Regions from separate parts of the Pseudovibrio sp. Tun.PSC04-5.I4 genome, predicted to be linked through region 2. Evidence: predicted binding sites of a transcription regulator. Region 2 holds the regulator's gene; the other holds the start of a gene.
The links. The regulator LexA, encoded in region 2, represses DNA repair genes until DNA is damaged. The targets are predictions, from matches to a motif close to TGTTCNNNNTGTGTTCNG.
Positions count from the first base shown of each region.

Region 1: the regulator LexA is predicted to act here: its motif matches at 4,628-4,645, upstream of parE (DNA topoisomerase IV subunit B).

Region 1 covers NZ_FNLB01000006.1:1,256,637-1,264,027, forward strand. The annotation lists gene BLS62_RS10755 (GGDEF domain-containing protein) at 1-666, opposite strand, end outside; gene BLS62_RS10760 (DEAD/DEAH box helicase) at 777-2,234, opposite strand; gene parE (DNA topoisomerase IV subunit B) at 2,443-4,536, opposite strand; gene BLS62_RS10770 (tetratricopeptide repeat protein) at 5,141-6,031, shown strand; tRNA gene BLS62_RS10775 (tRNA-Pro) at 6,420-6,496, shown strand; tRNA gene BLS62_RS10780 (tRNA-Pro) at 6,520-6,596, shown strand; tRNA gene BLS62_RS10785 (tRNA-Pro) at 6,619-6,695, shown strand; gene BLS62_RS10790 (inorganic phosphate transporter) at 7,065-7,391, opposite strand, start outside.
Region 2 covers NZ_FNLB01000006.1:1,658,994-1,666,384, reverse strand. The annotation lists gene gltX (glutamate--tRNA ligase) at 102-1,526, opposite strand; gene BLS62_RS12705 (ComEC/Rec2 family competence protein) at 1,931-4,222, shown strand; gene lexA (transcriptional repressor LexA) at 4,118-4,843, opposite strand; gene glp (molybdopterin molybdotransferase MoeA) at 5,094-6,308, opposite strand; gene moaC (cyclic pyranopterin monophosphate synthase MoaC) at 6,308-6,808, opposite strand; gene trpC (indole-3-glycerol phosphate synthase TrpC) at 6,872-7,391, opposite strand, start outside.

The DNA.
Region 1 (7,391 bases), 400 kb from region 2:
AAACTGCTTAAAGTGGTCGATGTCTGAAATTAGCAAGGAGAGGGGAGCGTGGCTCTCTTCCGCTTCTTTGACAGAGCGAACGAGGCTTTGATCAAAGTGCTTGCGATTGTTCAGAGTTGTAAGCTCATCTGTCAGTGATTCATATCGGATGGCCTCAAGACCTTCCTGAAGTACGCCGATCTGCCGCCGGGAATCAACCAGCTGTTCACGCAATTCCTGATTGCTCTCAGCAGTTTCAGTCGTCATTTTTGCAAGGCTAATAACCAGTTTGGACAGTTGGGTTTGGTCACTTACATTCTCAAGCGCACTCAGCGTTTTGGCGAGCTCTTCACCATACCGAGTGGTCTTGAGAGTACCTTGATCCAGCGCAGAAATAAGTTCCCGCACTTCCTCAGATATCTTATCACCAACTTCGTCAATCCGCTCGCCAAGGCGATTGGGAGACAGAAATCGATTGTAGATCTTCTGAGTATCTCCGGGAGAAATTTTACCGTCTCGCGCAAGAATTTTATTTATGGTGCGGTTTAACGCACGGTTGAAACCGGACGCGTAAGAATACCATAGCTCATAATTGCGTGGAAACGCTGGGAGCTTATTGGTTTTGATGTAATCGAGCGCACTGTCTGCATAAACGATAGTACGCTTGAACTCGTCTTCTTGACTCATGATTGCATCACCGCGTCACGGAAAGGGCTACCCCATTATTAGTAAGCTAATTTAACATTAGCAAATTTAATGGGATACACCTAACCAGTGGTTAACCTCAGAAAAATGGGTTATCGGCTTTGAACTTTGGGACGAGTTCCACGTAAAAGGAACGCCGGAATGTGACTTGCGTTACGGAAAATAGCTTCATCTTTCTGTACTGCAACACGACGTCCGCCTCTTGGGCGCACAGGGCTCTGAGGTTCTGCAATTCTCTGAGGTTCTACAGCAGCAGAAACGGTTGGTTGTTCCTCAAGGCCGGCAGGTACAACTTCAACAGCAACCGCCTGAATTTCTGGTGTTTCTTGCGGCTCAGCCTTTACCTTACGCGGGCGAGCTTTGCTCTTGTCATTGCGGGCAGTACGGCGGCGAGACTTTCTCTCTTCAGCAGCAGCAGTAAAGTCCATTGGTTCGCCAATCCACTCAAGCTCTTTACCAATGGTCTCATTGATAGCTTTCAGAGCTTTCTCATCCTTGCCGGTCACAATGGAAATAGCTGTTCCTTCTCGGCCTGCACGTCCTGTGCGGCCAATACGGTGAACATAGTCTTCTGAGTGAATCGGGAGATCAAAGTTGAATACGTGACTTACAGACGGAATATCTAGGCCTCGAGCTGCAACGTCACTCGCAACGAGAACCTTGATCGTTCCCTTCTTGAAGTTGTCCAGCATAGTCATGCGTGACCGCTGGTCCATATCACCATGCAAGCCGCCAACGGAAAACTCGTGGCGAATGAGGGAGCGCAGGAGTGTGGCCACATCACGCTTACGATTACAGAAAACGATCGCGTTCTGTAAGTCTTCTGCGCCTTCAATTAGTTCACGGAGTTTCGCGCGCTTGTCATAATCCTCGGAGTCTGATGCAGCAATACGCTGTGTAACTGTATCGGCAGTAACAGAATTCTTAGCAACTTCAATCTGCGCAGGGTTCTGCAGGAAGGTATCTGTCAGGCGTTGAATCTCTGTCGGCATTGTTGCGGAGAAGAACAGTGTCTGACGTGTAAACGGAATGAGCTTACAGATACGTTCAATATCCGGGATAAAGCCCATGTCCAGCATACGGTCAGCTTCATCGATAACCAGAATCTCCACGCCCTGAAGCAGCAGTTTACCGCGTTCGAAATGATCAAGTAACCGGCCTGGGGTCGCGATAAGAACATCAGCGCCACGTTCAAGCTTACGGTCCTGCTCAGCAAAAGAAACGCCGCCAATGAGGAGGGCAACGTTTAGTTTGTGGTTTGCACCGTACCGGTTAAAGTTATCTTCGACCTGCGCTGCAAGCTCACGGGTTGGCTCAAGAATAAGTGTTCTTGGCATACGTGCGCGAGCGCGGCCTTTTTCCAGAAGAGTAATCATCGGCAATGTAAAACTTGCCGTCTTCCCGGTTCCGGTTTGAGCAATACCGAGCACGTCCCGGCGTTCCAAGACGTAAGGAATTGCTGCAGCCTGAATAGCTGTTGGCTCTGTATAGCCGGATGTTTCTACAGCAGCGAGTACTTTCTCACTAAGTCCGAGAGTGGAAAACGACATATTTCATGTTCTTTGCGATATATGAGGAGAGAAGCTGGAATCCGTATGGGTTACAGGTCTCTCCCACCAGTTTGGCGGAACACTACAGTTATAGGCAGCGTTGTCAATAAAATCCGCAGCATAACCGATATATTCCTTCAAGTTATGCCTAGGTTTGGAAGCGCTAACTTGTGCTTAACTAAGCAAAAGCTGCAGAATTAGGCCAGTTCTATATATTTAGATCCGTTGCAAATTCTGCTCGTTCCTGAATGAAATTAAACCTTGCTTCGGGTTTATTACCCATCAACTGCTCCACTGCATGTCCGGTTTCTATCACTGCATCTTCAGCAATGACCACTTGAAGAAGTGTTCTGCGTTTCGGGTCCATGGTTGTTTCTTTCAGCTGAGATGGCATCATCTCCCCCAGTCCTTTAAAACGGCCGATTTCAATCTTGCCGTTCTTTTTAAAACTGGTTCTCAAAAGCTCTTCGCGGTGCTCGTCGTCTCTTGCGTAGAGTGTCTTCCCGCCTTGGCTGATGCGGTAAAGCGGGGGGACTGCAAGGTGGAGGTGCCCATTATGGATAAGGCCTGGCATCTCTTTATAAAAGAACGTTATCAGTAGCGCCGCAATATGCGCCCCATCCACATCTGCATCCGTCATGATAACAATGCGCTCGTAACGCAGGTCTTTATCATCATAATTGGATCGTGTACCGCAACCCAATGCCTGAATAAGATCGGAAAGCAGTTGGTTTGCCAATAACTTATCCCGGCCAGCATTGGCTACATTCAAGATCTTACCGCGCAGTGGAAGGATGGCTTGTGTTGCACGGTTCCGAGCCTGCTTTGCTGAACCGCCCGCAGAATCGCCCTCCACGATGAACAATTCAGTTCCTTCAGACTTGCTGGTGGAGCAATCCGCCAGCTTGCCGGGAAGCCGAAGCCGTCGCACAGCGGTTTTACGGGCAACATCTTTGTCCTGACGCCGCTTAAGGCGTTCATCAGCACGGTCAAGTACCCATTCAAGAAGCTTGTTTGCCTGATTAGGGGAGGCCGTTAGCCAATGGTCAAACGCATCACGAACAGCATTTTCTGCAATGCGCGTCGCTTCATTGGTCGCCAGTCTGTCTTTGGTCTGGCCAACAAATTCCGGTTCACGAACAAAAACAGACAGCATCGCAGCGGCGGACGTCAGCACATCATCCCCTGTGATGATAGAAGCTCTCTTATTGCCAATCAGCTCGCCGTAAGCTTTCAACCCGCGCAACAGCGCATAGCGAAGCCCGGTTTCGTGCGTTCCGCCGTCTGGAGTGGGGACAGTATTACAGTAGGAGTTGACGAAGCCGTCACCAGCAAACCATGCAACAGCCCATTCAACAGAACCATGTTTGCCGGTTGCCTGTGTCCGACCGGAAAAAATTTCGTCTGTGACGCGTCGTTCCTGTCCAAGTGCTTCACTCAAATAATCTTTAAGACCGCCCGGGAAGTGGAATGTCGCGTTTTCTGGAACGCCGTTCGCGTCACTCGTCAGCGATTTAGCACAGCGCCAGCGAATTTCTACACCGCCAAACAGGTAGGCTTTGGAACGAGCCATCTTCATCAGACGGGCAGGTACAAATTTGAGTGTCTTACCGAAAATCTCAGCGTCTGGTTTGAACCGAACCATTGTACCGCGGCGATTGTGAACATCACCAACCAGTTCCAGTCCACCATCGGCAAGGCCACGCCGGAACGTTTGGCGGTAAAGCTTACGGTTACGAGCAACTTCCACAACAAGCTCTTCGGAAAGAGCGTTCACAACGGAGATACCGACACCGTGAAGGCCGCCGGATGTCTCATAGACCTTGCTGTCAAACTTACCGCCTGCATGCAACGTCGTCATAATGACTTCAAGTGCAGACTTATCTTTGTATTTAGGGTGCTGGTCGACCGGAATGCCGCGCCCATTATCTGTAATCGTCAGATACCCATCATCACCCAAGGAGACATCGATCCAACTGGCGTGGCCAGCGACGGCCTCATCCATGGAGTTGTCAATCACTTCGGCAAACAGGTGGTGAAGAGCTTTTTCGTCCGTTCCGCCGATATACATACCAGGACGCCGACGAACAGGCTCCAGCCCTTCCAACACTTCAATATCAGCGGCCGTATAGTCCGTGCCGTCGCTCGCACCCACGGGAGCCTTTCTCGCAGGAGAGGGCTTTGCAGAGGAAGCAGGCGCACTTGGAGCTGAAGTTTGTTTTCTTTTAATGTCACTGGAAGCGGTGGTTAAATCTTCCACGCATTTGGCAACACTTGCAAACAGATCATCACGCGAGCTCATCATACCTCTTTGATTTGGCTTTGTGCTTTCACAGCAAACGAATCGAATGGCAGTCTTGCAGGACTAAGAGAAAAGGGCAAAATTCTGCCAGCGTTCTACTCTTGTTCCTTGTGGGTAAGCGCGTTTTTGCACGATTTGACGCATACCCGTTACGACTACCAATCCAATTGAAGCTCTAGGGCAAGCCATATGCGCCATTCCCGGCGAAAATACAAACGTCAAATAACGGAGCTTGTATGAAACACTCCGTGTATTTGCACTGTGCATACACAGCCAAAGCGTGCTCTCACTGCGAAATGTTGCGAGCATGCAACAGCATTTCGCAGTGAGAGGAATGGTAGAAACTGACACTGGCTCACTCATGTCAAATTGGGTAGTTTGCCGTGTCCGTGTCCGTGTTGTAGAGGTGGTCGAACTGTGTGGTTTTTTTGTTAAGCGGACGAGAAGCTAGGCATTTGTAAGATTATTTGTGACAATTTGAAGATACATCACCTTTGGAGCCAAAATTGACATTTTTGCATTTCATAGCCTCGGGAGAACTTAGGCACCGAAAGCGCAAGAAGTCAGAACCAGTAGTCTAACTACAACGGTCAAGTGAGGCATTTTGAAAGTAGCTCTGTTAAAAGATGAAGTGGCAATGCATCGCGGTGCATTTACGCGTCTTGCGACGAGTTTGGGATGTGCCTCCATCCTCACTCTTCTTATCTTGGGACATGCTCACGCACTCGACACAAAAAAGAGTGCCATGGAAGCCGTCAATCAGATGGCAAATATCACACCGCAACAAGCATTGCGGGATGGCGCGCGAGCCTATTACTCTGGAGAGAAGGATAAGGCACTCTCACCACTTCGCTACGCTGCTGAAAATGGCCAGCCCATGGCTGCCTGGAAACTAGGTAGAATGTATGCTCAAGGGGATGGTGTTCCAGAAGATGACTTACAAGCCTTCCAGTACTTCTCGCAGGTCGTCCGTGAATATTCCTCTGAAGGTCCGAAAGCAAGGTCCGCACCCTTTGTGGCAAGCGCTCTGGTCGAGCTTGGTCATTACTTCCAGACCGGTATCAGTGACACCGCAGTAAAACAGAACCCAAACAAGGCGCGTGAGATCTTTACTTATGCGGCCTCCTATTTTGGTGATGCAGATGCTCAATACAGTTTAGGCCTTATGTATCTGGATTCTGAGCAGCCGGATCACGACAACCGACTAGCCGCACGTTGGCTAAAACTGGCCGCAGTTAAAGGTCATGTGGGTGCTCAGGCAAAATTTGGCGAACTTCTCTTCTTTACAGAAGAACTGACATCAGCACGCATAACCGGCCTTAAGTGGATGACGCTCGCTCGCCGGCAAATTGTCAGCGGTGAAAAAGATGCATGGATCATCTCACTGCACGAAAAAGCATTTTCGCTTGCATCAGAGCAAGAGCGCCGCAAATCTGCGGAATGGGCTGATGAATGGCTGAATAAACGTAGTAGCCTCGTCGCATCTACAAACTAATCCATCCAAAATTTTATATTTCTTGGCTTTTATCACTTGACCTCGCAGGATATTTTTGTAAATTAAAACATGAGTTCAATATTCATGTTTGTTATTGACCTCTGTTTGGCGATTGTAGATCCACTTGCGGGTCTCTGGAATAAACTTGGGGTGAGTCTTTTGTGCTCACCCTTTTTTTTATGTGCTGACTAGCGGAAATCCTAAAGTTTTATGCGTTTGCATGGGTGCGGTTTAAGTCTCTGAAATTTCAGTGTTTTCAACAGCGAAACATCAAGATCTCTTTTTTGTCGTATGTCTTGGGAAAAACTCTAAAACGCTATTGCCAAGCTTTAAAACACTGCCTATATACCTGCTTCAAGAAGACGCCACGGCGTTGAGGTGATTTTGTCGGAGCATAGCGCAGCCTGGTAGCGCATCTGGTTTGGGACCAGAGGGTCGCAGGTTCGAATCCTGCTGCTCCGACCATTTATCACATCGGTTGTATTGATCGGAGCATAGCGCAGCCTGGTAGCGCATCTGGTTTGGGACCAGAGGGTCGCAGGTTCGAATCCTGCTGCTCCGACCATCAACACAACCGCCGAATTGATCGGAGCATAGCGCAGCCTGGTAGCGCATCTGGTTTGGGACCAGAGGGTCGCAGGTTCGAATCCTGCTGCTCCGACCATTTCCTCCCAAGTAATCTCTTCATAATTCAATTTAGAATGTAGACAGCGGCGTACGCTGTTTTATTTGTTGTGCTCTGTGCTCTGTGCTCTGTGCTCTGTGCTCTGTGCTCTGTGCTCTGTGCTCTGTGCTCTGTGCTCTGTGCTCTGTGCTCTGTGCTCTGTGCTCTGTGCTCTGTGCTCTGTGCTCTGTGCTCTGTGCTCTGTGCTCTGTGCTCTGTGCTCTGTGCTCTGTGCTCTGTGCTCTGTGCTCTGTGCTCTGTGCTCTGTGCTCTGTGCTCTGTAAGGCAGCTCAAACGTGTGCAGACAAAGAAAAAGCCCGGGGGAGGCAATCCACCGGGCTTCGAGCTATTGGGAACTGTGGACCTCCCTCAGAAGATAAGCAGATCCAATAGATAAAACAAACACGCTGACAAAGCCGCCGCCGCAGGTACTGTAACAACCCACGCTGCAATGATCGTCATAAAATGAGAGCGACGCACAAGCATGCGGCGTTTTTCATCTTCACGCACCTGAGATTCTCTGAAACCTTCCATGCCCGTTTGCTGCTTAACAAAAGCAACGCGGCGCTTGGACTTCATGGTGTACCACTCACGGAAAAAGCCAACACCAAAGATCGCACCCACAGCAATATGAGTAGAGCTCACTGGAAGTCCGAACCCGGATGCAACGATCACGGTAATCGCTGCAGAGAGGGA
Region 2 (7,391 bases):
GATGTCGCAAGCGCTCGCAACCACGGCTTTTAGTTATAAGTGTAACTACCGCTACGAATGGCTAAGTCTTGTAGCGGTAGTTTCTTTTTTAATTCAGCGGATTATGCTGCGAAATCACGAATTCGTGCGCAAGATTCTTCTTTTCCGAGAACTTCGAGCACATCAAAGATGCCTGGGGATGTGCCACGACCTGTGAGTGCAGCGCGCAATGGCTGAGCAACTTTACCGAGCTTTAGTTCTTCTGCTTCGGCAACTTCCCGCACTGCAGCATCAGTTGTTTGGGCAGTCCATTCTTCAAGAGACTCCAGTTTTGGAAGCACTTTTCCAAGAACAGCACGCGCTTCCTCAGAAAGTAGTTTTTCGGCTTTTTCATCGAGATCCAGTGGGCGTTGCACCCAAAGATATCTAGCGGACTCTTGTAGTTCTACAAGTGTCTTTGCACGCTCTTTGAGACCCGGGAGGGCTGCAACCAACTTGTCAATGTTCCCATCGCCTGAAATCCACCGCATGACATCCATGCCGCCTTCTACGTCCATCAGGTAGACGAGGAAGTCTTTCATCAGACTGTCATCACCCTCAGAGCGCATGTAATGGGCGTTCAGGTTTTCCAGTTTTTTGAAATCGAAGCGGGATGGGGATTTACCAATCGCGTCAAAACCAAACCACTCGATCATCTGCTCAGTAGAGAAGATCTCATCATCTCCATGAGACCAGCCAAGGCGTGCAAGGTAATTGCGCATAGCAGACGGCAAGTAACCCATTGCACGGTAAGCTTCTGCGCCAATTGCGCCGTGGCGTTTGGAAAGTTTTGCGCCGTCTGGTCCGTAGATCAGCGGGATATGCGCCATGACTGGCACTTCCCAGTTCAGGGCGTTGTAGATGAGAGCCTGACGCGCTGCGTTGGTGAGGTGGTCATCACCGCGCACAATATGGGTCACGCCCATGTCGTGATCATCGACCACCACAGCCAACATGTAGGTTGGATTGCCGTCAGAGCGCAGCAGGACCAGATCGTCCATGTCTTTGTTAGGGAACTTTACGGTGCCTTGAACTTCATCCTGCACGATGGTTTCGCCATCCTGTGGAGCCTTCAAGCGAACTGCCGGAGAGATGCCAGCAGGTGCCTGTGATGCATCGCGCTCACGCCATGTGCCGTCGTAACGCGGCGGGCGGCTTTCAGCGCGCGCTTTTTCACGCATCGCATTCACTTCTTCAGGTGTGCTGTAGCAGTAGTAGGCAGTGCCATCCTTCACCATCTGCTCAGCAACTTCGCGGTGACGGTCTGCATTGCCGTACTGAGAAATCGGCTCGCCGTCCCAGTCCATGCCCAGCCATGTCAAGCCGTCCAGCAGCGCATCAACCGCCTCTTCGGAGGAGCGTGAGCGGTCAGTGTCTTCAATGCGCAGCAGCATTTTGCCACCATGGCGCTTAGCATAGAGCCAGTTGAATAGAGCTGTACGGGCGCCACCAATATGAAGGTAGCCAGTTGGGGAGGGCGCAAAGCGCGTAACGACGTTTTTGGTCATAGGCCTAATCAGAAATCTCGCAGGTTACATAGATAAATTTGGGGTAATTACGACGGGGCGCCGTATCTCTTCTGGCTGTGTACCATAGCGTGGGGTTTCTCCCAAGAGGCAGAAAGGGGCTTAGGGTGCACGAGGGGCAATCATCCTCAGGCAAGTCGCAATCTGGTGGTGGTGCTATCAGAATAGGCGAACTGTGCGTGGAGGAGGATAAGATTTTTGCTGGTCCCTCTGCCGGGGATTTTATTGCAGATGACCAAGTGTCAAAACAACGCAATTTTTTGCCAAAAAACGCAGAGAACTCACATAGCGACGCAAGTGATGTGGTTTGTGAGCAATACCAACCGTTTAGCTCGTACTTATATCAAGCTGTTGGGCACTTGAAGGGCTGGCTTCAGCAGGGTTGGATGTTTGTTCTTCATCCGGATTGGGCTGCTGCCGGCAGTTATGCCCGTGCGGCCTTTGTGCAGGATTGGGATAGGGGGCAAGGTATTGTGTGGTATGCGCTTTGCCACCTTGCAGGTGTGCTTTGCTATTTTTCCCTGCCTGCAGAGCCGTGGGGTCTATTGAGCGTAATACCCTTTATTGCACTGGTTCTGCTGGTGTTTCGAGCACGGTATGCGAGGAAAGCTCATTACGGTTTGTTGGCACTTCTGTTCTTTTCCGCTGGATTTTTCCTTGCTGATTTGCGTGTGGAATGGTTGCAAACGGAGCGCTTGGAGCGACCCGTGACGCGTAAGGTAGAAGGTGTTATCACCGCTGTGAAGCAGTCCGGTAATAACTCCTATTCTGTCGTGTTGCGGCCTTCAGTTGGTTCACCTGAAAAGGGAACAACTCGTTTTACCTTTTTGATCCGTCTCAGCATTAAGGGGATGAAAACTGCGCCTTCTCTGGGGGATAACATCGTTTTGAAAGCGCGGTTGTTACCACCTGGCGGGGTGGTGCGTCCTGGAAGCTACGATTTTGCTCGCACAGCGTTTTTTGATGGAATTGGTGCAGTTGGATATGCGCTCTCACGGCCCGTCGTTTCTGCCAATCCTGAGGGGATAGGGTTTGTGGGCGTGATTGAGAGTGTACGGATCAGCATCGCACAACGCATCCGCAAAGTGTTGGATTACAGCCCTGAAAGTGCCTTTGCGGTGGCGTTGCTGGTGGGGAAACGGGACTATCTTTCCAAAATCGATAAGAGCGCTCTCCGACAAGCAGGATTAGCTCACGTCCTCGCTATCTCGGGCATGCATATGGGCCTTGTTACATCGCTTGTGTTTCTTGCGTCGCGGCTGCTGTTATCCCTCAGTTCCACTTTAGCATTGCGCGGGCATATTCACGCTTACAGCACTTTGGCTGCCTTGATGGCTGCAATCGTTTATCTCGGATTATCAGGGGCTTCGGTTGCAACGCAGCGGGCTTTTCTCATGGCGGTTCTGGTTTTATGCGCTGGGTTGCTGGGACGGCGGGCGCTAAGTATGCGCGGGCTGGCGCTGGCCTGTCTGGTGTTGCTTAGCTTGGCGCCGGAGGAGGTTTTAGCGCCAGGGTTCCAGATGTCGTTCATCGCAGTTTTAGCGTTACTCGCTGCTTATACTTTTGTGAAAGACCGATTAAAGCCTATTGATGGGGCAACTGCCAATAGAAATCCTGTTGGTTTTCAAGGCTTTCTGAGGAGATCTTCCCGGTGGTTGGTAGCTTGCGCATTTACCTCACTGGTTGCGGGATTGGCGACAGCACCGCTTGCCGCGATGCATTTTGAGCAAGTTGCGCCCTATGGATTACTGGGAAATATCCTCGCCATGCCACTTGTGACCTTTGTGGTTATGCCCCTTGGCTTACTAAGTTTGCTGGCAATTCCTGTTGGGGCCGAAGCGTTTTTTCTGCACGGCATGGAAGCGGGATTGCAGCTCGTTTTGAAGGCTGCGTACTGGGTGAGCTCACTCAGTGAAGGGCAAAGTGGTATTGGTGTTGCAAGTGAGCTCGGGTACTGGCTCATAATCCTCGCTATACTCGGATTATGTCTTTTGCCATTTTGCTTGAAGTGGTTTGCTTTCCCTAGCTTTGCGGGAGCTGTCTTTTGTTTTCTGATCTACAGCGCACCTGATCTCATTGTGACGGAAACAGGAATGCACATTGCGTTTTATGATGCGGATGGGACATTGCGACTCACATCATCAAGACTGTCATTTACGTCTAGCAGCCTGCTGAAGGCAGGAGGAGTGCCTTCTCAGGCATTCAAGGCTCATAAGGCCAGAGCAAAGGACCGACGCTGTGATAAGGCTGGTTGTATCCTGCAGGTGTTTTCGAGATCAGTTTTATTGGATGAAGATAAAACGACTGCGCCTTTAATGTTGGCGCAGTCTAAGCGTGCAGAAAGCCTGATATCAGATTGTGATATGGCAACAATTGTCGTTGCCCAGTTTCAAGCCCCGGCATCTTGTAAGGCTGAGTTGGTGATAGATCAGAAAATGCTGGAAACGCGCGGTTCAGCTTATGTGTGGTTTACAGCAAGAGGACCGCCCGGTCATCGCATAAAAAAAGTGCGCTGGGCTTATGCAGCTCAGCGCAGACCATGGAATCCGCAGGTATCTGGTGATGTCAGTGGCTTAATAGCGGCGGAAGAGCGCAGTCATCTTGCCTTGAATGCGAACCCGGCCCGGCCCGAAGATGCGAGTTTCGTAGGCGGGGTTGGCCGCTTCCAACGCGACTGAGGCCCCTTTTTTGCGCAGGCGCTTCAACGTTGCTTCTTCATCATCGATAAGGGCGACTACAATTTCACCGTTCTCAGCTTCATCACCCCGTTTTATGAGCACTGTATCCCCGTCGTAGATGCCAGCGTCAATCATGGAGTCGCCTTTGACTTCCAGGGCATAATGTTCGCCGCGACCCAACAGGTCAGCCGGCATCGCGATAGAGTGGCTTTGCGTCTGGATTGCTTCAATCGGTACGCCAGCAGCAATGCGGCCCATGACCGGAATTTCCAGCGTCGGAACTTCGTCAGGTGATCGTGGTCGGAAAGCTGACGGTGGGTTCGTGCTCTTTTTGCCAAGAGATCCCTCAATCACCTCAGGTGCAAAGCCTTTTTCCTTGGTTATTGGCTTTAAGCCTGGTGCGATGGAATCAGGCAACCTAAGGATCTCGAGAGCTCTTGCGCGGTTTGGAAGACGGCGGATGAAGCCGCGTTCTTCCAGCGCTGTGATCAGACGGTGGATGCCTGATTTAGAACGGAGATCCAGCGCATCTTTCATCTCGTCAAAAGACGGTGGAACACCTGCTTCTTTCAAGCGTTGATGGATGAACATCAAAAGCTCGTGTTGCTTCTGTGTAAGCATCTTTTATCCCCGTTCGCTCATCATTTGCGCAAATTGATATCCAACGGCGTTCAGGCCGTCCGCTCTTAGCCTTCCAAAATTAACTTGATGGTGTTCAACTTATGCGATTGGAAGGACAAAACACGAACGTACTCTACCTGTTCTCATTGTGTTCTGCAATGGCTTTGTTGCAGTTAGGCCCTGCAAGAACTGGGGGATTTGGATTTTGAAGGGTGAGTGGACATGGGTTGCCCATTCATTACCAATTGGCTTAGCGTAGTTTTAAAAGGTCAACCTGATCACCCACATTTGCAGCTGCAGCGTGTGGTTTTCTAATGATTAAAGCATCTGCCTTTGCCAACAGGGCCAGCATTGAGGAGTCTTGTTTTGCAAACGGCTCTGTTGTGAGATTGCCTTGGTCGTCTGTCGTTACCTGCGCACGTAAGTAGTCCTGACGCAGGTCGTTTTCCGGGAGGGCTGCCGTCAGCGTCGCTTTGATAACGTTTTGATTTGTTTGAGTTACGGTTCGCCCGAGCATTTTATTCAGCAGTGGACCGAGGAAGAGGAGGGCGCAGACCAAACTTGAAACAGGATTGCCGGGGAGGCCGAGGACTTTCATTGGTCCAAGGGAGCCTGCCATCAGTGGTTTACCGGGACGCATAGCAATACGCCAAAAGCCAAGTTCCATGCCTTCAGCGCCCAACACATCTTGAATGAGATCGTGGTCGCCAACTGATGCGCCGCCAAGTGTCACCAAAACGTCTGCCTTGGCCTCAATCGCTTGCTTCACACGTGCGGTGATTTCTTGTGGTTGATCGGGTGCAATGCCAAGCATTAGCGGTGTTCCGCCAAGGCTGCGAACAAACTCGGCGATGCCGACCTGGTTGGAGGCGATGATTTGATTCGGGCCGGGCGTCTCACCGGGTTCTACCAGTTCATCTCCATTAGCGAGGATCGCAACCAGTGGCTTTTTATGCAACGGCAGTGTTGCATGATTCATAGCGCCAGCTAAGGCGAGTTCGCGGAAGCCTAGTATGTCGCCTTGCTTGAGGAGGACTTCACCTTCTTTGAAGTCCAGGCCAGCCGGGCGGATAAACTTACCAACAGGGACCGCTTCTTCGCAAAAGAGGTTATCCCCGTCGCGGCGTGCATTTTCCTGCATCAAAACGGCGTCGACGCCATCAGGAACTGGAGCGCCCGTAAATATGCGAAGAGCTTCACCATGCTGTAGCGTTCCGTCATAACTATGACCTGCTGCAACCTCACTTATCACCTTCAGCGATCTGTTGGGATCACTGGTATCGGCTGCTTTGACCGCGTAGCCATCCATAGCGGAAGCAGAAAACGGAGGTTGTGTTCTCGTTGCTGCAACATCTTCTGCGAGCACTCGTTCTCCAGCTTCCAGAAGAGGGAGATGCTCTGTTTGTGTTGCCTCAACGCCTTTCAAAAGGCGTTCAAGTGCGTCGTCAATGCTGATCAAGCTCATCAGGAGTTATCCTCCTCAGCCAGGAAATGACCGGACTTGCCGCCCTTCTTCTCCAGAAGCCGGATTTCTCCGATTTCCATAGAACGATCAACCGCTTTGGCCATATCGTAGATTGTCAAACACGCAACAGACGCAGCTGTCAGCGCTTCCATCTCAATGCCAGTCTGGCCTGCAACTTTTGCAAAGACTTCAATTTCGATTCCCGGTAGGTTCGGGTTTGGTGTGAAGTCTACCTGAACCTTAGATAGCATCAGCGGATGACATAGTGGGATTAGCTCGTGAGTTTTCTTGGCTGCCATAATGCCAGCGATCCGTGCGGTTGCCAGCACGTCACCTTTTTTGGCATTGCCAGAGAGGATCATGTCCAGAGTTTCAGGCAACATCTTCACCTGCCCACCTGCGCGAGCTATACGCGTGGTGACTTCTTTCTCCGAAATATCGACCATATGGGCCGCGCCGCTCTCATCAAGGTGGGTAAGTTTTGGCGAAAGTTCTGACATGGAAGGGCCTCTGGACGGGTTTTAAATCAGTAGGTTGGCTCCACATTGAAGCCAGTTTTTTTATTATCTTTTCAGAAGCGCTTTGGTTGCGCTTTCAACATCATCCTGCCGCATCAGGCTTTCGCCGATGAGGAATGTGGAGATGCCGGAGTTTTTCATTCTGGAGAGGTCTTGCGGTGTGAACAGGCCGCTTTCGCCGACGATGATCCTGTCTTTGGGGACCCGCGGTGCGAGGCGTTCACTTGTTTCCAGAGAGGTTTCGAAAGTCTTGAGGTTGCGGTTGTTGATACCTATGAGCGGCGAGGAGAGCTTCAGCGCACGCTCCAGCTCAGCTTCGTCATGCACCTCAATGAGTGCATCCATTCCGAGCTCGAATGCAGTATATTCCAGCTCTTTGGCCAGAACATCATCCACAGCTGCCATAATGATGAGGATACAATCGGCTCCCCAAGCGCGTGCTTCAAACACCTGGTAGGTGTCATAAAGGAAATCTTTGCGCAACACTGGCAGAGATACGGCCTCGCGTGATGCAACCAAATATTCTGGTTTACCTTGAAATGACGGGGTATCTGTCAGGACGGAA